Linked DNA regions of Methylorubrum extorquens. The protein of the gene in region 1 interacts with the protein of each later gene in a pairwise test. Links are inferred from orthologs where the notes say so. Each region holds a gene or a part of one and is shown in the gene's direction. Other genes may lie near its edges.

Region 1 (11,790 bases):
ATCGGGAGGGGTACAGAGGCCGAAGCCTCGTGGGTCGAACAGGACGAGGGCGCCGGCTGTCCGCAGGCGCTCGGCGAAGCCCGGCGCCGAGGATCGGGTGACGACGAGCCCCGGTAGGCGACCGAGGCCCATCACGGCGCCACCTGCGGCCACCGCCGCGCCGAGGCTGCGGCTCGGCTCCCACCAGGGTGGAAACAGGGCGGCAACCGGCCGGCCGGGCTCCGCCATCGGCGCTCCGAGCCATGCGGAGCCGATCAGGCTCGCCAGCAAGAGGGCCACGGGCGGCAGCCAGCTTCGAGCTGAGCCCGGTGTGGACGGCTGAGTCCGGATGCCTTCCACTGCCATCGACACGGCGCCACGGTACGACTTCGAACGATCAACAACTCAACATTGCTGACTAATGTTAAGTTGGGGTTACGCCGATGGCCGCGCACGCCCGACCGGGCGCAACTCTCTGCCCAATTTACAACTCTTCGCCCAATGATGGCCGGGTGGATGAGAACAGCTGGTCGAAGTGCGTCCCGGCGAAGGCCCATCACTCAAGGGAATTTTTCGGCGGCCCGTCCGTCCTGTCATGAGGGGCCCGGGGAGCCGGAACGCGCTTTCTTCGGTTGATCCCGGCTCGGCCGAAGCGGCATTCTTTCGGGGTACCTCAGGCGGGCGATACGGCGACCGAGGACGAAAGCGAATCGATGAGCAGCACCAACCTCGTTCCCTTCGCCGAAGCCGCCGTCTTCACGCTCGGCTGCGCCCTGATCGCGAGCCGCCGTTTCGAACCGCAGCGGCTCGGTGCGGTGCTCGGGCTCGCCACCATCACGCTGGCGGTTCTGCTGGTGGTCCTGGCGCTTCCCGACAGTCCGCAGGCGACGCTCGCCGACCCGGACGGCGTGCGCAATTTCCTGAACTGAGTTCGCTTCAGGCCGCGCCGGCCGGAAGGCTCAGGGTGACGGCAAGGCCCGGGGCATTGTCAGCGAGGTCGAGGCTTCCGCCGTGCAGCCGGGCGACGGCGGCGACGAGGCTGAGGCCCAGGCCGAAGCCGGGGCGAGTGCGGGCGGCGTCGAGGCGCACGAAGCGGTCGAGCACCCGATCGCGCTCGGCCTCCGGAATGCCGGGCCCGCGATCCGCGACGGTGAGCCGGATCATGCCGTCGGCGCGCCCAGCGGCGACCGTGATCGCCTGCGGATCGGATGGAGCGGACCGGGCGCCGTACTTGATGGCGTTGTCGAGGAGGTTGGCGATCGCCTGCCCCACCAGTTCACGGTTGCCGTCGAGGATCAGGTCCGGCTCGATATCGACGGTGAGGCTCAGCCCCCTGTCTTCGGCCAGCGGCTCGTAGAGTTCGGCCACCTCCTGCGCCACCGCCCCGGCATCGAAGCGGCTCACGCTTTCGGGCGCGTTGCCGGCCTCTAGGCGGGCGATGGTGAGGAGCGCGTTGAACACACGGATCAGCCCGTCGCTGTCCTCGATTACGCCTTCCATCGCCGCGCGCAGCGCCTCCGGCGTCTCGGCGGTGCGCAGGGCCTCGTCGGCGCGGTTGCGCAGGCGGGTCAGCGGCGTCTTGAGGTCGTGGGCGATGTTGTCGGAGACTTCCTTCATTCCGCGCATCAGCTCGCCGATGCGCTCCAGCATCAGGTTGAGATTCTGGGCGAGGCGATCCAGCTCGTCCCCGGCGCCGCCGACCCGCAGGCGGCCGTCGAGATCGCCCGCCATGATGGTGCGGGTCGTCTCGGTCATGTCGTCCACGCGCTTCAGCACGCGGCTCGCCACGAACCAGCCGCCGAGCACGCCGAGCAGCACGACGAGAGCCAGCGAGGAGCCGAAGGTGTTGCCGATCGCCGCGCGCAGGCGGTCGCGCTCCTCGGTGTCGCGGCCGACCACGAGCCGGAAGCCGCCGGCGAGGTTGAACACTCGCATGATCGCGCTGTGCCCGCTCGAGTCCGCCTCGGAGCCGCGCCCGTAATAGCTCTCGTACTGGCCGGGCCGTGCGAGGATATCGGCCGGCAGGCGGCTCACATTGCCGACGATGTGCTCGCCCGCGGGCGTGGTCACGAGGTAGAGCGAGGCGCCCGGCTCCCCCGCGCGCCGCTCCACCACGGCGATGAGCCGGCGCAGCCCCCCCGCCGTGTATTGCTCGGACAGCCCGTTGATCTCGGCATCGATGGTCGAGACGATCTGGTCGTCGAGGACCCGCCGCGCGTTCCAGGCGACGTAGCCGAGCCCGAGCGAGGCCAGCACCGCGAACAGAACGAGATAGGCGAGCGACAGCTTGAACGCCGTCGTGCGGAAGATCTTTCCGATCCGCGCGATGAGACCGTCCGGCGGCGATGCAGAAGGGCTCACGAGGCTTGCGGCTCGTCCGGCCGGATCACGTAGCCGGCCCCGCGCACCGTCTGGATCATCGGGTGCTCGAACCCGCGATCGATCTTCGCGCGCAGGCGCGAGACGTGGACGTCGATGACGTTGGTCTGCGGATCGAAATGGTAGTCCCAGACATGCTCCAGCAGCATCGTCCGGGTCACGACCTGCCCGGCATGGCGCATGAGGTACTCGAGCAGCCGGAACTCGCGCGGCTGCAGCACGATCTCGCGGCCCGCCCGCGTCACCCGGTGCGAGAGCCGGTCGAGTTCGAGGTCGCCGACCCGGTAGGCGGTGGCCTCGCTCTGACCGGTCGTGGCCGTGCGGCGGCGGGCCAACACCTCGGTGCGGGCCAGAAGCTCGGAGAAGGCATAGGGTTTCGGCAGATAGTCGTCGCCCCCGGCGCGCAGGCCCTTCACCCGGTCGTCCACTTGCCCCAAGGCCGAGAGGATAAGGACCGGCGTGGCGATGGCCTGCTCGCGCAAGGAGCGCACGAGCGAGAGCCCGTCGAGCTTGGGCAGCATGCGATCGACGATCAGCACGTCGTAATCGCCTTCGCGAGCGAGCGCGTAGCCGTCGAGGCCGTCGCCCGCATGGTCCACCGCGTGCCCGGCTTCCCGGAACGCTTTGACCAGATAGGCGGCGGCCTCGCGGTCGTCTTCGATGATGAGCAGGCGCATGACGCCCGTCAGATACGCCGCGCCACTCAGGAGCGCGAGGCGTTCACCGACAATTCCGGCTTATGGTTGAGGGTCTGGAACACGACGCAGTAGCGCTCGGTCAGCTTGAGGAGCTGGTCGAGCTTCTCCTGGGGGGCGTCAGTGTCGAGGTCGAACTTCAAGCGGATCGAGCGAAAGCCCACCGGCGCCTCCTTGTCGACACCGAGCGTGCCGCGAAAGTCGAGATCGCCCTCGGCGCTGACCGTGCCTGCCTTCAGCGGGATTGCCAGCGCGGTCGCCACCGCCTTCACCGTCACGCCCGCGCAGGCGACGAGCGCTTCGAGCAGCATGTCGCCGGAGCAGAGTTCGGCGCCCGAACCGCCGGTGGCGGGGTGCAGGCCGGCCACCGCCAGCGCGCGGCCGGTCTCGACCTTGCAGGCGATGCTGGTGTCGTCCAGCGAACCCTTCGCCTTGAGGGTGATGACGGCGGAATCCGGCGTCTCACGGTACTTGTTCTTGAGCGGGGCCTGGAGAGCGCGCAGGGCGTCGGCGTCCATGGATTTCCTCCGATTTTCTTGGTGGCGAGGATTTAGCGGCTTTCGCGCGCAAACGACACCTCGACAAGGGTCATCTCAGAACGAGCTGCCCCCGGCGAGTTCCGGCTTACGGGAGGCGTCGCGTGGGCGCAGGGAATGATCGAGGGCGGCGAGGATGTTGCGGGTCGCCGCCTCGCTCGGCGGCGCGGCCGGGTCGCGCGGCCGGCGCATCGGCAGGGCCACTGTGTCGTCGAGGCGGCCGGGGCGCGGGCGCATGACGATGGCGCGGTCGGCCAGCGCCACCGCCTCGGCGACGTCGTGGGTGACGATCAGCACCGTCGGCCGCACCTCCTCCCACAGGGCGAGGAGATGGCGGTGGAGATCCTTGCGGGTGAAGGCGTCGAGCGCCGAGAACGGCTCGTCGAGGAGCAGCACCCGCGGGTTGGCCACGAAGGCGCGGGCGATCGAGACGCGCTGCTGTTGCCCGCCCGATAATTCGCGTGGCCAGCGCCCGGCCTGCTCGGCGAGGCCGACCCGCTCCAGGGCGTGGGCGACGCGGTCCCGCCGCTCGCGCCTCGGCCGATGCTCGATGCCGAAGCCGACATTCTCGGCGACCGTCAGCCAGGGCAGCAGGCGCGGTTCCTGGAAGACGAGGCCGACGCCGGGATGGGGGCCGGTGATCGGCTCGCCGTCCAGCGCGATGCGGCCCGCACTCGGCCGGTCGAGCCCGGCGATGAGGCGCAGGAGCGTGGTTTTTCCGCAGCCCGAGCCGCCGATCAGCGCGACGATCTCGGCGTTCGGGACGTCGAGGTCGATGCCGTCGAGCGCGCGGGTGCCGTCGGCATAGGTCTTGGACAGGCTTTGGATGCTCAGCATGGCGGCCTCACAGCGTCTCGCGCGCCGTGTCCTGCCAGCGCACCAGCGGGCTGGTCAGGGCGACGAGCCCGGCATCGGCCGCCTTGCCGACGACGGCGAAGCTGATGATCGCGGCTAGGATCTGGTCGGGCTTGCTGAATTGCTGGCCGTCGAGCAGCAGGTAGCCGAGCCCCTCGGAGGCGCCCATCAGTTCGGCTGCCACCACGAACAGGAAGCCGAGGCCGAGCCCGGTGCGGAGCGCCGTTAGCGTCGCGGGCAGCACGGCGGGCAGGAGGATGCGCCGGGCGAGCGCGACACGCGAGAGGCGGAAAATGCGGCCGACCTCCACCAGCTTGCGATCGACCGAGGCGATGGCGCCTGCCACACCGATATAGACGGGAAAGAACACGCCCACCGAGATCAGGGCCACCTTCGGCGTCTCGAGAATGCCGAACCACAGGATGAACAGCGGCACCCAGGCGAGCGAAGGCACGGCGCGCAGGGCCTGGAGGCTTGGATCGACCAGCCAGCGCAGGGTCGGCAGCGTCGCGGTGAGCGCGCCCGCGAGGATGCCGGCGCCCGCCCCGAAGGCGAAGCCGAGGCCGACGCGGATCAGCGTCGCCTCGACATGGGTCCAGAGTTCGCCCGACGCCGCGAGCGTCCAGAGCGCGGCCGCGATCCGGCTCGGCGGCGGGAGCAAGCGCCCGGAAGCGAACCCTGCCGCGACCGCCGCCTCCCAGCCGAGCGCCAGGGCGAGCGGCAGCAGCAGGCCGAGCGCCAGCCGCGCACTGCCGCCGAGGATGGCGGAGCGACGCGCGGGCGCCGCCTTCGCTTCGGTGTCGTCGGAGATAACGGTGGTGACGCTCATGCGAGGGGGCCGCGCCGGATTTGCATAGTGTTCTCGACAAGTCCCTGCCGGATCGGCCGTTCAGCGCCGTGCATCGGTTGCCGCGCGCAGGGCAAGGCCCGCCAACACCGTTCCCATGAACCAGCGTTGCGCGAGGAGCCAGACGGGCCGCCCCTTCAGGAAGGCCGCGACGGACCCGGCCGACAGGACGATCACCGCGTTCACCGTGAGACTGACGGCGATCTGGACGAGGCCGAGGGCGAGGGACTGCGTCAGCACCCCGCCCGCCGCCGGATCGATGAATTGCGGCAGCAGCGATAGGTACATCACCGCGATCTTCGGGTTCAGCAGGTTCGTCAGAAAGCCCATGGCGAAGAGCCGCACCGTCCCGTCAGGCGGCAGCGGGCGGGTGTCGAAGGGCGAGCGGCCGCCGGGTCGCACGGCCTGCCATGCGAGGAAAAGGAGATAGACAGCACCCGCCAAGCGCAGGGCGTCGTAGGCGAAGGGCACCGCTACGAGGAGGGCGGTGATGCCGAAGGCCGCGCAGAGCAGGTAGACGAGGAAGCCCGCCGCGACGCCCGTCAGCGAGACCAGCCCGGCCGCCCGCCCCTGCACGACGGTGCGCGAGACGAGGTAGGCCATGTTCGGGCCGGGCGTCAGCACCATCCCGAGGCAGACCAGGGCAAAGGCGGCGAGGTGCGCAGCATCCGGCATCGGCAGGCTCAGCGCGCCGGAGCCGGGTTGAACTGCGGATCGATCAGGCCGTCCACCGCCGCCGCCACGTCGGTCGAGGCGGGGATGACGCCCGCCTGCTGCAAGGCAAGTCCGGCGGCACGAATGCTCTCGGCCTGGGCCGAACCGACGGCCGGCTGGCTGAGATCCGTGCGCTCGATCTGCTTGGCGATGACCGCCTCGGGCAGCTTGGTCGCCGAGACGAGCGCGCTCTTCAGGGCGTCCGGGTTGGCGAGCGCGTAGGCGCGGGCCTGCTCGTAGGCGGCGATGACGACGCGCACGAGATCTGGATGCGCCTTGGCGAAATCCTCGCGCACGTCGAGCACGCCCCAGGTGTTAGCGGCGGCGTCGCGGTGGAACAGCACGTCGCCGCTCTCGATCTCGGCGGCGGCCATCATCGGATCGAGCCCGGCCCAGGCATCGACGTCGCCGCGGTCGAGCGCCGTGCGGCCGTCGGCATGCTGGAGCAGGACGAGCTTGGCATCCTTCTCGGTGAGCCCGGCGCCCTGGAGCGCGCGGATCAGGAAGATGTGCGGATCGGTGCCGCGGGTGACGGCGATGCGCTTGCCCTTGAGGTCGGCGGGGCCTGCGATCCCGGTCTCCTTGCGGGTGACGAGCGCGGTCCATTCCGGCCGGGAATAGGCGTAGACGATCCTGACCGGGTTGCCGTTGATACGCGCCAGGAGTGCTGCCGCCCCGGCCGAGGAGCCGAAATCGATGGCGCCGCCGTTCAGGAATTCCAGCGCCTTGTTGGAGCCGAGCGACTGGACCCAGCGCACCTTGATGCCGCGGGCCTTCAACGCCTCCTCCAGGAACCCCTTCTCCTTCAGGACGAGGCTGACCGGATTATAGGTCGCCCAATCGAGCCGGATCTCGGAGACCTCGGCCGCCCGCAGGTTCGAACCCGTCGCGAACAGGCCGAACAATCCGGCGAATGCGGAGAGGACGGTGCGGCGTCGGATCATGCGGCTGTCTCCCGTGTCGGCCCGGCTTGTCACCCGGATCTCCGTAAGGGCTAGAACAGTCTCGTTCGTTTCGTCAAACGAAAATCCGCGAAACAGAACGGCTGAGTTGCACGCAACCGACCGATGCCGCCGCCGGCTTTACATGCTAACGGGACGGCCATGTTCGACCCCGTTCCCGTCCTGGAAAAGATCGTCGCCTCCCTCGACCGCGACGCCCGCGAACCGACCAAGCTGCGAGGGCTCCTTGTGCCGGAGTTGCGCAAGGTGATCGAGACCGGGCACGCGGAGGCCGAGCGGCTCCTGTTGAAGGAACGCGACGGCCTCGCCTGCGCGCAGCGTCTGAGCCGCCTCACCGACGCGGTGGTGCGGGCGATCTACGACGCCGTGGTCTGGCGCCTCTATCCCAACGACAACCCGTCCACCGGCGAGCACCTCGCGATCGTCGCCACCGGCGGCTACGGCCGAGGAACGATGGCGCCGGGCTCGGACATCGATCTGCTGTTCCTGCTGCCCTACAAGCAGACCGCGTGGTCCGAGAGCGTCGTGGAGGCGATGCTCTACGTGCTGTGGGACCTCAAGCTGAAGGTCGGCCACGCCACGCGCTCGGTGGAGGAGTGCCTGCGCGAGGGCCGCGCCGACATGACGATCCGCACCGCCTTGCTCGAATCCCGCTTCCTGTTCGGCTCGCGCTCGCTGTTCGAGGAGATGGTCACCCGCTTCGACACCGAACTGGTGATCGGCTCGGCCTCCGAGTTCGTGGACGCCAAACTCCGCGAGCGCGATGCCCGCGTCGCCAAGGCGGGCGCCTCGCGCTACCTCGTCGAGCCCAACGTCAAGGACGGCAAGGGCGGACTGCGCGACCTCAACACGCTCTTCTGGATCGCGAAATACACCTACCGCGTGCGTAACCAGGCCGAGCTGGTCCATGCCGGGCTGTTCACGCCGGACGAATACCGCCTGTTCGAGCGCTGCGAGGAGTTCCTGTGGCGGGTGCGCTGCCACATCCACTTCGTGACCGGGCGGCCGGAGGAGCGCCTCTCGTTCGGGCTGCAGCCCAAGATCGCCGAGCGGCTCGGCTTCGGCTCCCGCGGCGGCCTCTCGGGCGTCGAGCGCTTCATGAAGGCGTACTTCCTCATCGCCAAGGATGTCGGCGACCTCACCGCCATCGTCTGCGCCGAGCTGGAGGCGCGTCACGCCAAGCGCACGCCGGTGCTCGACCGCTGGATCGGCCGCTTCCGCGACCGCTTCCGAGCCACCTCGATCGAGGCGGAGGATTTCTGGATCGACAACGGCCGGGTCAATATCCGCGGCGAGGACACGTTCGAGCGCGATCCGGTCAACCTGATCCGTCTGTTCTGGCTCGCCGACCGCCACAACCTCCCGATCCATCCGGACGCGGCGCGCCTGGCCAACCGCTCGCTCAAGCTCATCACCCACGCGGTGCGCATCGACGCGGAAGCCAATCGGCTCTTCCTCGACATCCTCACCTCGAAGAACGCTCCGGAGACGATACTGCGTTCGATGAACGAGGCGGGCGTGCTCGGCCGGTTCATCCCGGAATTCGGGCGCATCGTCGCGATGATGCAGTTCAACATGTATCACCACTATACGGTGGACGAGCATCTGCTGCGCTCGCTCGGCGTGCTCGCGGCGATCGATTCCGGCCGGGTGCGCGACGAGCATCCGCTGGCCACACGCCTCATCGATACGATCCACAACCGCCGCGCCCTCTACGTCGCGATCCTGCTCCACGACATCGCCAAGGGGCGGCCGGAGGACCACTCGATTGCCGGCGCCGCCATCGCCCGCAAGCTCGGGCCGCGCTTCGGCCTGAGCCAGGCGGAGACCGCGACGGTCTCGTGGCTGGTCGAGCACCACCTGCTCATGTCGATGACGGCGCAGAGCCGCGACCTCTCCGACCGCAGGACGATCGAGAAGTTCGCAAGCGAGGTGCAGAGCCTGGAGCGGCTCAAGCTGCTGGCCATCCTCACCGTCGCCGACATCAAGGCGGTCGGCCCCGGCGTGTGGACGGCCTGGAAGGGCACGCTGCTGCGCACCCTCTACGACGAGACCGAGGTCGTCCTGTCCGGCGGCCATTCGGAGATCGCCCGCACCGACCGGGTGCGACTGATCCAGATGGCCCTGCGCGAGCAGCTCTCGGACTGGAACTCGGAGGTGTTCGACGCCTACGCCGGGCGCCACAACCAGGCCTACTGGCTCAAGGTGGACTCCACGCGCCACTTCAAGAACGCCCGCTTCCTGCGCACGGTCATGGAGGAGGGCCGCACCAGCGCCACGACCTACGAGACCGACCCGGTGCGCGGCGTGACCGAACTGACGGTCTATTCCCCCGACCATCCGCGGCTGCTCGCCATCATCACCGGCGCCTGCGCCACCATGGGCGGCAATATCGTCGATGCGCAGATCTTCACGACCACCGACGGCTTCGCCCTCGATTCGATCTTCATCTCCCGCGCCTTCGAACGGGACGAGGACGAGCTGCGCCGCGCCGGCCGCATCGCCACGGCGATCGAGCGAGCGCTGAAGGGCGAGATCAAGATCGCCGAACTCGTCGCCGACAAGCACCCGAAACAGCCGCCCAAGACCTTCCTCGTGCCGCCGGACGTGTCGATCGACAACGCCCTGTCGAGCCGCGAGACGGTGGTGGAGATCACCGGCCTCGACCGGCCGGGCCTGCTCTACGAGCTGACCACCGGGCTCAACCGCCTGAGCCTCAACATCACCTCGGCCCATGTGGCGACGTTCGGCGAGCGGGCGGTGGACGTGTTCTACGTGACCGACCTCACCGGCACCCGCGTGGTGCAGCCCGACCGCCTCGCGATGATCCGCGCCGCGGTGATGGAGGTGTTCGCCAGCGACGTCGCCGCGCTCCGCGCGGAAGGGCTCGACGCCCTCGTCGATTCACCGCCGCCGCGGGAACTCTGACCCGTCCGCCGCGCGGTGCGCTTGATTTCGGGGTTTGCCCGAATGATATCAGCCCCTTCCCGGAACACTTCGAGACCTGATCGATCGCACGATGATGGCTGACGACATGGAGAAGCAGGAGCGGCACGACGGCGCGGAGGCGGAGGCTTCGCCGCAATCCGGTGCCGCGCAGGCGGGCGCGGATTCGGAGGGGCTCGCCACTGCGATCGCCGAGCGCGACGAGTTCAAGGATCGCCTGCTGCGCACGCTGGCCGAGATGGAGAACCTGCGCCGCCGCACCGAGCGCGAGGTGGCGGATGCCCGCACCTACGCGGTGACGAACTTTGCCCGCGACATGCTCAACACCGCCGACAACATCCGCCGCGCGCTCGAAAGCGTTCCGGAGGAGGCGCGTGCGGGTGCCGAGGGCCCCTTCAAGGGTCTGATCGAGGGCATCGACCTCACCGAGCGGGATCTCGGCAAGACGCTGGAGCGCCACGGCGTGAAGGTGGTCGATCCCAAGGGACAGCGCTTCGACCCGAACCGCCATCAGGCGATGTTCGAGGTGCCCAACACCGAGGTTCCCAACGGCACCGTCGTCCAGGTGGTGCAGACCGGCTACGTCATCGGCGACCGCACCCTGCGCCCGGCCCTGGTCGGCGTCTCGAAGGGCGGCCCGAAGCCCGAGGCCAACAAGGACAAGCCCGCCGACGCGGCGTAACGCTTTTCCTTCAGTCGAAGAAAAAAGGCCGGCACCCCTGTGCCGGCCTTTTTCGTATGCGCTCTGGCTATTCCGCCGCCTGCCGCGTCGTCTCGCGAAACGGGTGAGCCGGGTAGGTGCCGATGATGCGCAGCTCCTTCGAGAAGTAGCGCAGCTCTTCGAGGGCCCGGCGCAGGCCGTCATCCTCGGGGTGGCCATCAACCTCGGCGTAGAACTGGGTCGCGGTGAACTGGCCCTCGACCATGTAGCTCTCGAGCTTCGACATGTTGACGCCGTTGGTCGCGAACCCGCCGAGCGCTTTGTAGAGCGCCGCCGGGATGTTGCGGACCCGGAAGATGAAGCTGGTCACCGTCGGGCCGTTGCCGGGCTCGCACTCGGCGGGGTCGGGCGAGAACACGACGAAGCGCGTGGTGTTGTGCGCCTCGTCCTCGACGTCGCGCTCCAGGATGTCGAGGCCGTAGACCTCGGCCGCCATAGCCGGCGCGAGCGCCGCGCGGCTGGGATCGCGCGCCTCCGCCACCTCGCGGGCCGCGCCCGCCGTGTCGCCGGCCACCACCGCCTTGAGGCCGAGCCGCCGGATGATCCGGCGGCACTGGCCGAGCGCGTGGATATGGCTGTGCACGCTCGTCAGCCGCTCCGCGCCGACGCCCGGCAGGGCCATGAGCTGGAAGTGGATCGGCAGGAAGTGCTCGGCGATGATGTGCAGCCGAGAGGTCGGGATCAGGTGGTGGATGTCGGCGACCCGGCCTGCGATCGAGTTCTCGATCGGGATCATCGCGAGGCTCGCCTTGCCCTCGTTCACCGCGGCGAAGGCGTCCTCGAAGGTGGCGCAGGGCAGAGCGGTCCAGCCGGGATAGGCCTGCGAGCAGATGATGTGCGAGTTGGCGCCGGGCTCGCCCTGGTAGGCAATGGTGCGGTCGGTCATCGGTGCTCTAGCGCGTTCAGTTCAGGCGGCGGATGGCGAGCAGCGTGCGGGCGCGCTCGAGGTCGGCGGGGGTGTCGACGCCGAGCGGCAGATCCTCGACGATCATCGCATCGATGCGCATGCCGGCCTCCAGCGCGCGCAACTGCTCCAGCTTCTCGCGCTTCTCCAGCTCGCCCTGCGGCAGGGCGACGAAGCGGGCGAGCGCCTTCCGGCGATAAGCGTAGAGGCCGATATGGTGGAACAGCGGCCCGTCGCCCCAAGGGGCGCGGG
Region 2 (11,806 bases), 1.8 Mb from region 1 along the record:
TGAAGAGCAATTCCGACAAGAGCATGGAGCGCGCAACGGGATCGACGACCGGCAGCACGACCGGGACCGGCATGGCCCCGGCGGCGCCTGGTGCCGCTGGCGGCACGTCCGGCGGCAGCATGGGCACCGGTACAGGCACCAGCGGTGCCGGTGGTGCGGCGGGCGGTCGCTGACCGATTCACGGCGAGATGAGCTTGGGAGGGTCGGCGAGATGCCGGCCCTCATTTGTCGGAATCCCTTGCTCACTTGGCCATCTTGGAGTGGCGTGGGCCCGCCCTTACCCTCCACCAAGACCGTTGCTTTGCAAGTAATGTCTTCCGATGGCAGGGTCGGGATGGCAGCCTTCAAGATAAAAGCCGTTTAACCCGTTCCTATTGTGGCACAGCATCGATCCCATCAGGAAACGTCGAGCGAGGATACGGAGAGAACGTCCGGCACAAATCGTGCGATCACAGCATTTCACGCCCTCACTTCGGCTATCCGCCTTGAGGGTTCAAAGAGAACCGAGCACAAATGACTTGCTTCCCGCGCTATGCGTGAGCCGTTGCGGACATCGACACCGCGCTAGACCCGCAGGCGTGCGTTCCGCAATCAGCGTTTCGACTTCCGGTCGTCCGGTGTCTCCGGCTTGAAATCCTTCGAGGGATCGGGGTTGTCCTCGGGCTTGAGCGTCGCCCCGGACGTGCCTTTGCCGGGGTGACCCGTCTGCTCGTCGATGTTTCCGAGTGCGCCGCCCTTGTGCGTCTTGTCGGCGTCTGCACCCGGCTTCTCCGGCTTCCTCATGACGTTCTCCCGTTCGCAGCGCGAAGCGCTTCAAGCCGGAGAACGCGCAGCAAGCCTCAAGGAACCATCTCTTCGGCACTATGGTGCAGATTTGATCGGCCGGACTCGATATACCGCTCGCCGGGCAGCGGTGATGCCCCCGACATCACGATCGCCGAAGAGGCCTCGCGAAGCCTCCGGTCCGCGACACGTTCGACTTCGGGACGGCTCGCGATCCAGGAGCGGCGGCCCTATCTTCGTGCACCGAACAGGAGAACGTCATGCGCTATACCGTTCACTGGACCGCCCCTTCGGGTCCTTCCATGGAACCGCACGCCCTCGGGGCGAGGGCCGCCGAGCGGGCCATGACCTTTGCGAGCATGGGCGCCTCGGAGGTCTACGTGGAGACCAGCGACGGACGGGTGTTTCGGGCGCCGGCGCAGATGGCCGCCCTGGTTCAGTACGCGCAGACCGCCGACGCCGAGTAGCGCCGAAGCGGAGGGCGGCAATGCCCACGGCCCACCTTCCGAGGAGAGCCGGTCAGGAGCCGACGAGCTGCCATTCGAAGACGAGTTGGCGAAGCCGTGTCTGAGCGGCGCGGCGGGCCTCGTCGAAGGTCGCGTAGCTCTGGGCGGCGTAGCGCCGTGGCTCCCCCCTCTCGACGATGGAGCAGACGAAGCGGCCCGGACGCCGCCAGCAGGGCCTCACATCGATGGAGTAGGGATGGTCGTTCCGGTCAGCCATGCGGGCATGGTGCCATGCCCTGCGGCAGCGACCAAGGCGCGACGCGGGGCAATGTTCACGTTCACAGGCTGCGGGGCGGCGACCTCAGGTCTCTTCCTGATCCTGCGCGGGACGTAAGGAGCGCTCGATCGTCTCCAGAACGGTCGTTGCGAGCACCGCATCCGGATCGTCGCGGAACAGCACGTCGCGCAGCATGGCGAGGTAGCCTTCGAGGCGCTCGTCGTAGTGATCGGAATCGATCGAACGCAGCACGCTGGCCAGGAAGCCCACCGCCATCTGGTGGGCCACCTGCTTGGCGCCGAGTTCGGCGAGCCCTTCGGCGAGGTTCGTTACCGCCGCGTCGTGCCGGGCGCTGACAGCGGCGAGCGCCGTCAGTTGCTGGGTCTGGTCCATCGGATCGGGTCCTCGGAAGCACGTCGAGAGGGAGGGTGGGACGCGCGCGGCGCGGTCAGGATCGAAGCTTACAGCTTCGCGTCGGCGAAGCGGCGGAACGCTTCCAGCGTCTCGGCGCTGACATGGTGCTCGATCCCCTCCGCGTCGCGCCGCGCCGTCTCGGCACTGACGCCCACGGCGCGCAGGAAGCGCTCGACGATGCGGTGGCGTTCCCGCGACTGCTCGGCCAAAGCCTGCCCCGCCGGGGTAAGGAACACGCCGCGATAGGGTCGCTGCTGCACGAGGCCGTCCTCGGCGAGCCGCTTGAGCATCTTGGCGACCGTCGGCTGGGCCACGCCGAGGCGGGCGGCGATATCGACCTGCCGGGCCTCGCCGCCATCGCCGATCAGGTCGGCGATCAGCTCGACGTAATCCTCGACGAGTTCGAGACGGCGCGCCTCGCGGGCCTGACGGAAGCTCTCGACATGGACCTCCGCATCGACGAGCGGCGCATCCGCCCCCGCCGGGTGCGCCTCGGGTGCCGGCTTCTGCCCCATCTCTCGCCCCATATCTCGCGATGCGTCCTGCATGAGGCGGCGGGCTCCTCCATTTCGGGCGCGGCCTGATTGGCGCACGCCTCGTAGGGTCGTCAAACGGCTTCGCGAAACACCCGGCGCACGGATCGCGCCGCGGCAGATGCGACGGCAAGCGCGATCGATCCGCCCGGTGTCTCGTAGGTACCGTGCCGACGTGTTTAACCTATGCGCCCCACGGCCGGGAACCCGGCTGGAAGGCCCTTGATCTCAGCTTCGGCACAGCTTTATAGCTGAGGCTATAAGGCTATGCCGTGCGTGCGGACACTGATGGCGCGCACGGCTCTCCTGCCGGCCCGCTCCGTCGGAGCGAGGGGCAGGGGACACAGGCCCCCGATGCGAATGGAAGCGGTGATGGATCAGGTTCGGCCGGCACCGCCCGGGCAAGCCCCTGCGGAACCGAGCCTCGGCGCGCTCAACGGCAGCGTGCCGGTGCGGGCGGGCGGCTCCTGGCTCTGGCGTCTCTTCGCCTTCATCGGGCCGGGCTACATGATCTCGGTCGGCTACATGGACCCGGGCAACTGGGCCACCGACATCGCCGGCGGCGCCCAGTTCGGCTACACGCTGCTCTCCGTCATCCTGCTCTCGAACCTGATGGCGATCGTGCTGCAGGCGCTGGCCGCGCGGCTCGGCATCGCCACCGGCCTCGACCTCGCCCAGGCCTGCCGCGAGCGGACCTCCCGGCCCGTCTCCATCGCCCTGTGGCTGATCTGCGAGGCGGCGATCATCGCCTGCGACCTCGCCGAGGTGATCGGCACGGCCATCGCCCTCAAGCTCCTGTTCGGCATCCCGCTGACGCTGGGCGCGATCATCACGGCCCTCGACGTGTTCGTGGTGCTGCTGCTGCTGCGCCGGGGCTTTCGAGCGCTGGAGGCCTTCGTGATCGGCCTCCTGACAATCATCTTCGTCTGCTTCGGCCTGCAGATCGCGATGGCCGCGCCGCCGATCCAGGCGGTGCTCGGCGGCTTCGTGCCCTCGCGGGAGATCGTGACCAACCCAGCCGCGCTCTACATCGCCATCGGCATCATCGGCGCGACCGTGATGCCGCACAACCTCTACCTCCATTCCTCGATCGTGCAGACGCGCGCCTATCCCCGCACCGATGAAGGCCGGCGCGAGGCCCTGCGCTTCGCCGTCACCGATTCGACGGTGGCGCTGATGCTCGCTTTGTTCGTCAACGCCGCGATCCTGATCATGGCCGCCTCCGTGTTCCATGCGGGCGGGCGCACCGATGTCGAGGAGATCGAGCAGGCCTACGAGCTGCTCTCGCCGCTCCTCGGCGTCGGCCTCGCCTCGACGCTGTTCGCCGTGGCGCTGCTGGCGTCCGGCCTCAACTCGACGGTGACGGCCACGCTCGCCGGCCAGATCGTGATGGAAGGCTTCCTGCGGCTGCGCCTGCCGCCCTTCGCCCGGCGGCTGGTGACGCGTGGCATCGCCATCGTTCCCGTCGTGGTCGTCACCGCGCTCTACGGCGAGCAGGGCACGGCCCGGCTCCTCGTGCTGAGCCAAGTGGTGCTGTCGATGCAACTGCCGTTCGCGGTGATCCCGCTGGTGCGCTTCGTCTCCGACCGGCGGCTGATGGGCCCTCTCGTAATCCCCGGCTGGCTGAACGGGCTGTCCTGGGTCATCGCCGGCATCATCGTGGTGCTGAATGTGAAGCTCTTGGTCGACACGCTCGCCGGCACCTGATCCGACGGCGCCTCACGCCTCGGCGGCACGCAGATGCGCCACGAAATCCTGCGCGAAGGGCGGCAGGCCTGCGAGATCCCGCAGGCAGAGCTTGAGGTCGCGCGCCGCCCAGGGATCCTCCAGCGGGACGGGCGCGATGCCCATGGTGCGCTTGGCCCGCCGCGCCGTGGTCTCCGGCACGATGCCGAGGCCGACGCCGCATTCCACGAGGCGGCAGACCGCATCGAAGCTGCGCAACTGCACCCGCAGCCGCATCGGCCGGCCGATGCGGGCGGCCTTGGCCGCGAGGAAACGGGTCAGCGCGCTCGGCCGGTCGAGGCCGACGAGGTCGTGCTCCAGCACCTCCGCGAAACCGAGGCTGTCGCGGCCCGCGAGCGGGTGGCCGGCGGCGACCACCACCACGAAGCGGTCGTGGCGGAAGGGGAAGGTCTGGAGCGTGCCGGTATCGACGGTGCCCGCGACGATGCCGAGATCGGCCGCCCCGTCGGCGACCATGCCGACGATCTCGTCGGATGTCCGCTCCTCGATATCGACGCTGACGCGGGTGTGCAGGGCGAGGTAGGCGGAAAGCGCCTCGGGCAGGAATTCGGTGAGCGCATTGGTGTTCGACAAAACCCGGATCTGGCCGACCGCGCCGCCCGCGAACACGGAGAGATCGCCTTGCAGCCGCTCGATCTGGCCCATGATCTCGCGGGCATGCGCCAGCAGGGTGCGGCCGGCGGGCGTCACCGTCACGCCCTGGCGCCCGCGCAGGAGGAGAGCCGCGCCGAGCGACGCCTCCATCGCCCGCACCCGCGCCGAGGCGGCAGCAAGCGCGAGGTTCGCCCGCTCGGCCCCATGGGTGATCGAACCGGCCTCGACGACGTGGCGGAACAGGTTCAGATCGACGAGATCGAAGCGCATCACAGGATGAATTCGACAAGGCGCTCTCAGGCCCGCATTCGCGTGGGATGGAGCGAGGAAGGGTGATGAAGCCTATCACGAGAGCGTGAGACTGGCACCCGCCTTCGCGAGCGGCGAAGGCACCCACCACGAAAGCCGAATTGCGAACGCTTCCAATTCGCGTTTGAAGCGCGCCCATGAGCGCGGCAACCGCCAGCATTTTCGGAGCACAAGGCACGGTCGTCGCGGCCGGGGACCTGCTCGTGCTGTGCATGGGGCTGTGGGCGACCGGGCTCGTGGCCGAGATCGTCACCGCGCTGATGTTCTTCGCGCTGGCGATGCTGCTCAAGCTCGCCCCGGCGCAGACGGTGTTTTCGGGCTTTGCCTCCGCCGCCTTCTGGCTGGTGACGAGCGGCATGGTGGTCGGGCTCGCCATGAACCGCACCGGGCTGGGCGACCGCCTCGCGCGGATGCTGGCGGCGCGGCTGCCGGCTTCCTATCCGGGATTCGTCGCGGGCCTCGTCGCCTTCTCCTTCGCACTGGCCTTCGTCATGCCGTCCAATCTCGGGCGCATCGCCCTGATGGTGCCGGTGGTCATCGCCCTGTGCGACGCCTTCGGGCTGGAGGCCGGGCGCCCGGGCCGGACGGGAGCGCTGCTCGCCTTCGGTGTCGCCACGCCGATGCTCTCGGCGGCGATCCTGCCGGCCAACGTGCCGAACCTCGTCATGGCCGGCACCGCCGAGACGCTGTTCGACATCCATCTGAGCTATCTGCCGTACCTGTTTCTGCACGCTCCGGTTCTCGGCCTCGTCAAGGGCGCGCTGCTCGTCGCCTGCACGATCCTGATCTTTCCCGATCGCCTCGACGAGACGCGGCCCGAACTGCCGCCGCTGCCCCCGTTATCGGCTGCGGAGCGGCGCCTCTCGGTGATCCTCTCGGTGATGCTGGCGCTTTGGTTGAGCGACGGCTGGCACGGCATCCCGCCGGCCTGGATCGGGCTCGCGGCCGCGGTGATCTGCCTGCTGCCGCGCGTCGGCGTCCTGTCGTCCCAGAGCTTCGGCGAGATCCCGCTGCGGACCTGCTTCTACGTCGCCGCCCTGTTCGGGCTGACGGCGGTGGTCAACGAGACCGGGCTCGGGGCCGATCTCGGCCACGCGCTGCTCTCGGTCGCGCCGCTGGAGCCGGGCGCGCCCGCCAAGAACTTCGCCACCCTGACCGGCCTGTCGATCGGCTTCCTGTTCACCGCCACCGCCAACGGCGCGCCCGCCCTCTACACGGCACTGGCGGAGGAGTTTTCGCGGGCCAGCGGCTTCGACCTGATGAGCGTGCTGATGGTGCAGGTGGTCGGCTACTCGACGCTGTTCCTGCCCTATCAGGCGCCGCCGATCATCATGACGATGGATCTCGGCCGCCTGTCTCTGGCCGATGCGACCAAACTCACCCTCGCCACGGGCATCGCCTCGCTGCTGATCGCGACCCCGCTCGCCTATTTCTGGTTCAGGCTGACCGGGAGACTGGCGTGAGACAGATCCGCGCGATCGTCAGCTTGACCAATGCTGCACCGCAGCACCGGCATTGCCGGCCGGAGCCGGCCGCCCTAACCCTTCCCTGGAATTTATCCAGTCTTCGACGCGAGGATCGTGAGCCGCGATGAACCCTACCGTCAGACCTACGGTCGCCCAGCCGCTCTCGCCCCATCTCCAGATCTACCGCTGGACCTGGACCATGGCGATGTCGGTGTTCCACCGCATCACCGGCACGGCGCTCTACGGCGGCACCTTCCTCGTTGCGGTCTGGCTGGTGGCGCTCGCCTCCGGTCCGCGCGCCTACGACACGGTGGCGTGGTTCTTCGGCTCGTGGGCCGGGCGCGCCATCCTGTTCGCCTATACCTGGGTGCTGCTGCACCACATGCTCGGCGGCCTCCGCCACTTCATCTGGGATGCCGGCTACGGCTTCGACCGTGACCGCCGCCTGGCGCTCGCCCGCGCCACGCTGATCGGCTCCGTCATCCTGACCGTCGTGATCTGGGCGGTCGCCCTGCTCGTTCGCTGAGGCTTGCCCATGTCCCAGGTCGACAACCGCCAGAACACCGCGCTCTCCATGCGCACGCCCCGCGCCCGAGTGAAGGGGCTGGGCGCATCGGGCCACGGCGCCGGCCATTTCTGGCTGCAGCGCCTGACCGGCGCCTCGAACGCGCTCCTGATGCTCGCCTTCGTCGTCATCATCGCGCTGATGGCCGGGCGGACCTACCCGCAGGCCGTCGCGCTGGTGTCGCACCCGCTCGTTGCGATCATCCTGATCCTGGCCGTGGTGTCGGTGACGATCCACATGCGTCTGGGCATGCAGACGGTCATCGAGGACTACGTGCACAGCCACGGCCTCAAGTTCGCGGCGCTCATCGCCAACACCTTCTACGCGGTCGCGGTGGCCGCCGCCTGCCTCTACGCGATCCTCCGCGTGAGCCTGGGCGGCCTCGCCTGATCGTCGTCCCGGAACCAAGGATTCACGCCATGGCCTCCAACGGAACCAACGGCGGCGCCCCCGCCTACGCCATCATCGACCATACCTTCGACGTGGTGATCGTCGGCGCCGGCGGCGCGGGCCTGCGCGCCACGGTCGGCTGCTCCCAGGCCGGCCTGCGCACCGCCTGCATCACCAAGGTGTTCCCGACGCGCTCGCACACCGTGGCAGCGCAGGGCGGCATCTCCGCCTCGCTCGGCAATATGGGCCCGGACGACTGGCGCTGGCACATGTACGACACCGTCAAAGGCTCGGACTGGCTCGGCGACCAGGACGCGATCGAGTACCTCGTCCGCAACGCGCCGGCCGCGGTGTATGAGCTGGAGCACTGGGGCGTCCCGTTCTCGCGGACCGACGAAGGAAAAATCTACCAGCGGCCGTTCGGCGGCATGACCACCGATTACGGCAAGGGCACCGCCCAACGCACCTGCGCCGCGGCCGACCGCACCGGCCACGCCATGCTCCACACGCTCTACGGGCAGGCGGTGAAGAACAAGACCCAGTTCTTCATCGAGTACTTCGCCCTCGACCTGATCATGGACGAGGACGGCCGCTGCCGCGGCGTGATGGCGATCGATCAGGCCACCGGCGAGATCCACCGCTTCCGCGCCCAGCAGACCATCCTCGCCACCGGCGGCTACGGCCGCGCCTACTTCTCGGCGACCTCGGCCCACACCTGCACCGGTGACGGCAACGCCATGGTGCTGCGCGCCGGCCTGCCACTGCAGGACATGGAGTTCGTGCAGTTCCACCCCACCGGCATCTACGGCGCCGGCTGCCTCATTACGGAAGGGGCGCGCGGCGAGGGCGGCTACCTCACCAACTCCGAGGGCGAGCGCTTCATGGAGCGCTACGCCCCCTCGGCCAAGGACCTCGCCTCCCGCGACGTGGTCTCGCGCTCGATGACGATGGAGATCCGCGACGGCCGCGGCGTCGGCAAGGAAGGCGACCACATCTTCCTGCACCTCGACCACCTCGACCCGAAGATCCTGCACGAGCGCCTGCCCGGCATTTCGGAGAGCGCGAAGATCTTCGCGGGCGTGGACGTGACCAAGGAGCCGATCCCGGTCCTGCCGACGGTCCACTACAACATGGGCGGCATCCCGACGAACTTCCACGGCGAGGTGCTGACCCTGAAGAACGGCAACCCCGACACGGTGGTGCCGGGCCTGATGGCGCTGGGCGAGGCGGCCTGCGTCTCGGTGCACGGCGCCAACCGCCTCGGCTCGAACTCGCTGATCGACCTCGTGGTGTTCGGGCGGGCCGCGGGTCTGCGCTGCGCCGACATCGTCGAGCCCGACGCCCGTCAGCCGGAACTGCCGAAGGGCTCGGCCGACAAGGCGCTCTCACGCCTCGACCGCTTCCGCTACGCCGACGGCGGCACCCCGACCGCGCAGTTGCGCGACCGGATGCAGCGGACGATGCAGAACAACTGCGCCGTCTTCCGTACCGGCGAGGTGCTGGAGGAGGGCAAGGGCCTGATCCACGACGTCTGGCGCGGTGTCGCCGACATCGCGATCACCGACCGTTCGCTGGTGTGGAACACCGATCTGCTCGAGACCCTGGAGTTCGACAACCTGATCGGTCAGGCGGTCGTGACCATGGAATCGGCGGTCAACCGCAAGGAAAGCCGCGGCGCGCATGCCCGCGAAGACTTCCCCGATCGCGACGACAAGGAGTGGATGAAGCACACGCTCGCGTGGCTCGACCAATCCAAGCACGGCGTCGAGATCGATTACCGCCCGGTCCACACCTACACGATGTCGAACGACATCCAGTACATCGAGCCGAAGGCGCGGGTGTACTGATGCAGCCCGCGGCGCAGTCGGTCGAACGGGAAGCGGCGGGGGCGATGATCCCGGCCTCCCGTCGCCTCGTGCAGGCCGTCCTGTCCGCCGCGGTGGGGTTGCTGCTGATCGTGTCGGCAACGGCGCGGGGACCGGACTTCGACTTCCCGGCCGAAGTCGCCGGCTTCAGTCGCGGCCCCCGCACGGATTACGAGGCCCGCGCGCCGGGTCTCGGCTACTCCGTCGTCTACACGAACGGGCGCTGGAAGGCGGACGTCTACGTCTACGATGCCGGTGTGGCGAACATCCCCGACGGGCCGTCTTCCCCTGCCGTCACCGGGCAGCTCGCGCAGGCGGCCGGCGACGTCAGGACGGCGGTGGCGCAGGGCATCTACCGCGGCAGCGAGGATCGCGGCGCGGTGCGCCTGCTGGGAGAGGCGGGCGCCAAGTTCACCTGCCGCGCCTTCACCATCGATCACCCGGCCCTCGGCCCCACCGAGAGCCTACTCTGCCTCACCGGTCTGCGCGGCCGATTCGTGAAGTTCCGCCTGTCCGGCCCGGCCGCGAAGCAGCCTCCGAAGGCGGAGGCCGAGCGGTTCATGACCGGCTGGCTCGACCGGCAATAGGATCTTCGAAACTCGGAGCGCGCCGCAAGGCCGCCGCACCCAAAGGCACAGGGACAAGGCACAGGACATGGCCCAGTTCAATCTTCCCAAGAACTCCCAGGTCACCGAAGGCCGGACCTGGCCGGCGCCGGACGGCGCCAAGAACCTCCAGACATTCCGGATCTACCGCTGGAACCCGGATGACGGGAAGAACCCGCGCATCGACACCTACAAGGTCGATCGCGATGATTGCGGGCCGATGGTCCTCGACGCCCTGCTCTGGATCAAGAACAAGGTCGATCCGACGCTGGTCTTCCGCCGTTCCTGCCGCGAGGGCATCTGCGGCTCCTGCGCCATGAACATCGAGGGCCAGAACGCGCTCGCCTGCACCATGGGCATCGACGAGTGCAAGAGCCCCGACAACGCCCTGCCGTTCCTGACCCGCAAGGACAAGGACGGGGCGGTGAAGATCTACCCGCTGCCGCACATGCCGGTCCTGAAGGACCTCGTGCCGGATCTCACCAACTTCTACGCCCAGCACGCGTCGATCGAGCCGTGGCTCCAGACCGAGACGCCCGCGCCCGAGAAGGAGTGGAAGCAGACGCCCGAGGATCGCGCCCGGCTCGACGGCCTCTACGAGTGCATCCTGTGCGCCTGCTGCACCACGAGCTGCCCGAGCTACTGGTGGAACGGCGACAAGTTCCTCGGTCCGGCCGCCCTGCTCCAGGCCTATCGCTGGCTGATCGACAGCCGAGACGAGAACACCGGTGAGCGCCTCGACGGGCTGCACGACCCGTTCCGGCTCTACCGCTGCCACACGATCATGAACTGCGCCAACACCTGCCCGAAGAACCTCAACCCGGCCAAGGCCATCGCCGAGATCAAGAAGATGATGGTCGAGCGCGAGGTCTGATTTCCTCGCCGCGGGACAACCGCCGAGATGATGTTCGAGAGCCGCGCCAGACCCCGGCGCGGCTCTCGTCGTTTCGGCCCCCGACGGGCGGCGCTCATCGACTGAGGCAGGGCCGCCACACCGCCGCAAAAACCTGGGCGTGTACGGCTTTTCCCGAGTTCGGCGTGCAGCCTGCCTTGCCGCAAGCGCATTTGGCCCTGAGGGCAAGCGCGACCGTTGCGTGTTTGGGGTGAGGGGTCTTTGATGACGCGTGGGTTCCTGTCGAAAGCCGCCTGTCTCGCGCTGGCCGCGAGCGTCAGCGCCTGCGCCTCCAATCGCTTCGAGGGGCCCCGCGAGCGTCCGCGGCCGCAGGCGGCGCTCGAACCCGCCACGCCCGCACTGCCCGCCGGCACGGTGACGAGCGAGCCGCTTGCGCCCCCGCCGGGCACCTCCGCCGCGCCGGGCGAGCCGCCGCCCCCGAGCGTCGCCGCGGCGCCCTCGCAGGCGATCGAGCCGCCGCCCCCGCCCGCTCCGCCGCCTGTTATCGCGACCGGCCGCTCCTCCGTGGTGGGCGCGTGGAACGCCACCGATGCGGCGGGAAGCTGCAAGGTGTCGCTGTCGAGCACGCCTTCGCTCGACCTCTACAAGGCCTCGGCCGCGGGCTGCGGCAACAAGGATCTCGCCAAGGTCTCGGCCTGGGATTTCCGCGACGGAGAGGTCTACCTCTACCAGCCGGGCGGCACCGTCACCGCGCGTCTGCGGCAGGCCGGCGGCGGTCTCGAAGGTGCGCTCTCGAAATCCGGCGCGCAGCTTTCGATGGCGCGCTGAGGAACACTCTCCTCAAGGGTTCACGCGCACCCCGAGCAGCACCGTGTGCGCCTCGTAGGTCGAGAGCGGGATGGTGCTGGCCAGCGTCGAGTAGATGTAGCTGCCGCGGAACGCGAGCCAGCGGTTGAAGCG

Evidence for each region.
Region 2: the proteins of grpE (region 1) and J2W78_RS10985 interact in binary tests that used the Escherichia coli proteins (3 or more experiments, as listed by UniProt). The link is inferred for Methylorubrum extorquens from one-to-one orthologs.

What each region holds. Positions count from the first base shown.
Region 1 is NZ_JALJXF010000001.1:569,764-581,553, reverse strand. What follows is about bases 8,811-11,790. They hold grpE (nucleotide exchange factor GrpE), read left to right. Parts: upstream 8,811-9,986; coding sequence 9,987-10,595; downstream 10,596-11,790. Other genes in these bases: J2W78_RS02805 (3-deoxy-manno-octulosonate cytidylyltransferase), read right to left, coding at 11,537-11,790; J2W78_RS02810 (prephenate dehydratase), read right to left, coding at 10,663-11,520; J2W78_RS02820 ([protein-PII] uridylyltransferase), read left to right, coding at 8,811-9,895. Also shown: J2W78_RS02865 (hypothetical protein), read right to left, coding at 1-279; J2W78_RS02860 (hypothetical protein), read left to right, coding at 693-908; J2W78_RS02855 (sensor histidine kinase), read right to left, coding at 916-2,340; J2W78_RS02850 (response regulator transcription factor), read right to left, coding at 2,337-3,035; J2W78_RS02845 (OsmC family protein), read right to left, coding at 3,062-3,571; J2W78_RS02840 (ABC transporter ATP-binding protein), read right to left, coding at 3,647-4,426; J2W78_RS02835 (ABC transporter permease), read right to left, coding at 4,434-5,273; J2W78_RS02830 (LysE family translocator), read right to left, coding at 5,334-5,966; J2W78_RS02825 (aliphatic sulfonate ABC transporter substrate-binding protein), read right to left, coding at 5,975-6,949; more of J2W78_RS02820, read left to right, coding at 7,109-8,810. UniProt on the Escherichia coli protein: Participates actively in the response to hyperosmotic and heat shock by preventing the aggregation of stress-denatured proteins, in association with DnaK and GrpE. It is the nucleotide exchange factor for DnaK and may function as a thermosensor.
Region 2 is NZ_JALJXF010000001.1:2,348,826-2,360,631, reverse strand. What follows is about bases 1,997-4,992. They hold J2W78_RS10985 (Nramp family divalent metal transporter), read left to right. Parts: upstream 1,997-2,825; coding sequence 2,826-4,160; downstream 4,161-4,992. Other genes in these bases: J2W78_RS10980 (LysR family transcriptional regulator), read right to left, coding at 4,173-4,992; mntR (manganese-binding transcriptional regulator MntR), read right to left, coding at 1,997-2,435. In the rest of the region: J2W78_RS11015 (hypothetical protein), read left to right, coding at 1-173; J2W78_RS11010 (hypothetical protein), read right to left, coding at 592-783; J2W78_RS11005 (hypothetical protein), read left to right, coding at 1,044-1,250; J2W78_RS11000 (hypothetical protein), read right to left, coding at 1,303-1,506; J2W78_RS10995 (hypothetical protein), read right to left, coding at 1,591-1,899; more of mntR, read right to left, coding at 1,968-1,996; more of J2W78_RS10980, read right to left, coding at 4,993-5,063; J2W78_RS10975 (SLC13 family permease), read left to right, coding at 5,240-6,565; sdhC (succinate dehydrogenase, cytochrome b556 subunit), read left to right, coding at 6,693-7,094; sdhD (succinate dehydrogenase, hydrophobic membrane anchor protein), read left to right, coding at 7,104-7,523; sdhA (succinate dehydrogenase flavoprotein subunit), read left to right, coding at 7,553-9,370; J2W78_RS10955 (hypothetical protein), read left to right, coding at 9,415-9,975; J2W78_RS10950 (succinate dehydrogenase iron-sulfur subunit), read left to right, coding at 10,043-10,867; J2W78_RS10945 (AprI/Inh family metalloprotease inhibitor), read left to right, coding at 11,111-11,674; J2W78_RS10940 (outer membrane beta-barrel protein), read right to left, coding at 11,687-11,806. UniProt on the Escherichia coli protein: H(+)-stimulated, divalent metal cation uptake system. Involved in manganese and iron uptake. Can also transport cadmium, cobalt, zinc and to a lesser extent nickel and copper. Involved in response to reactive oxygen.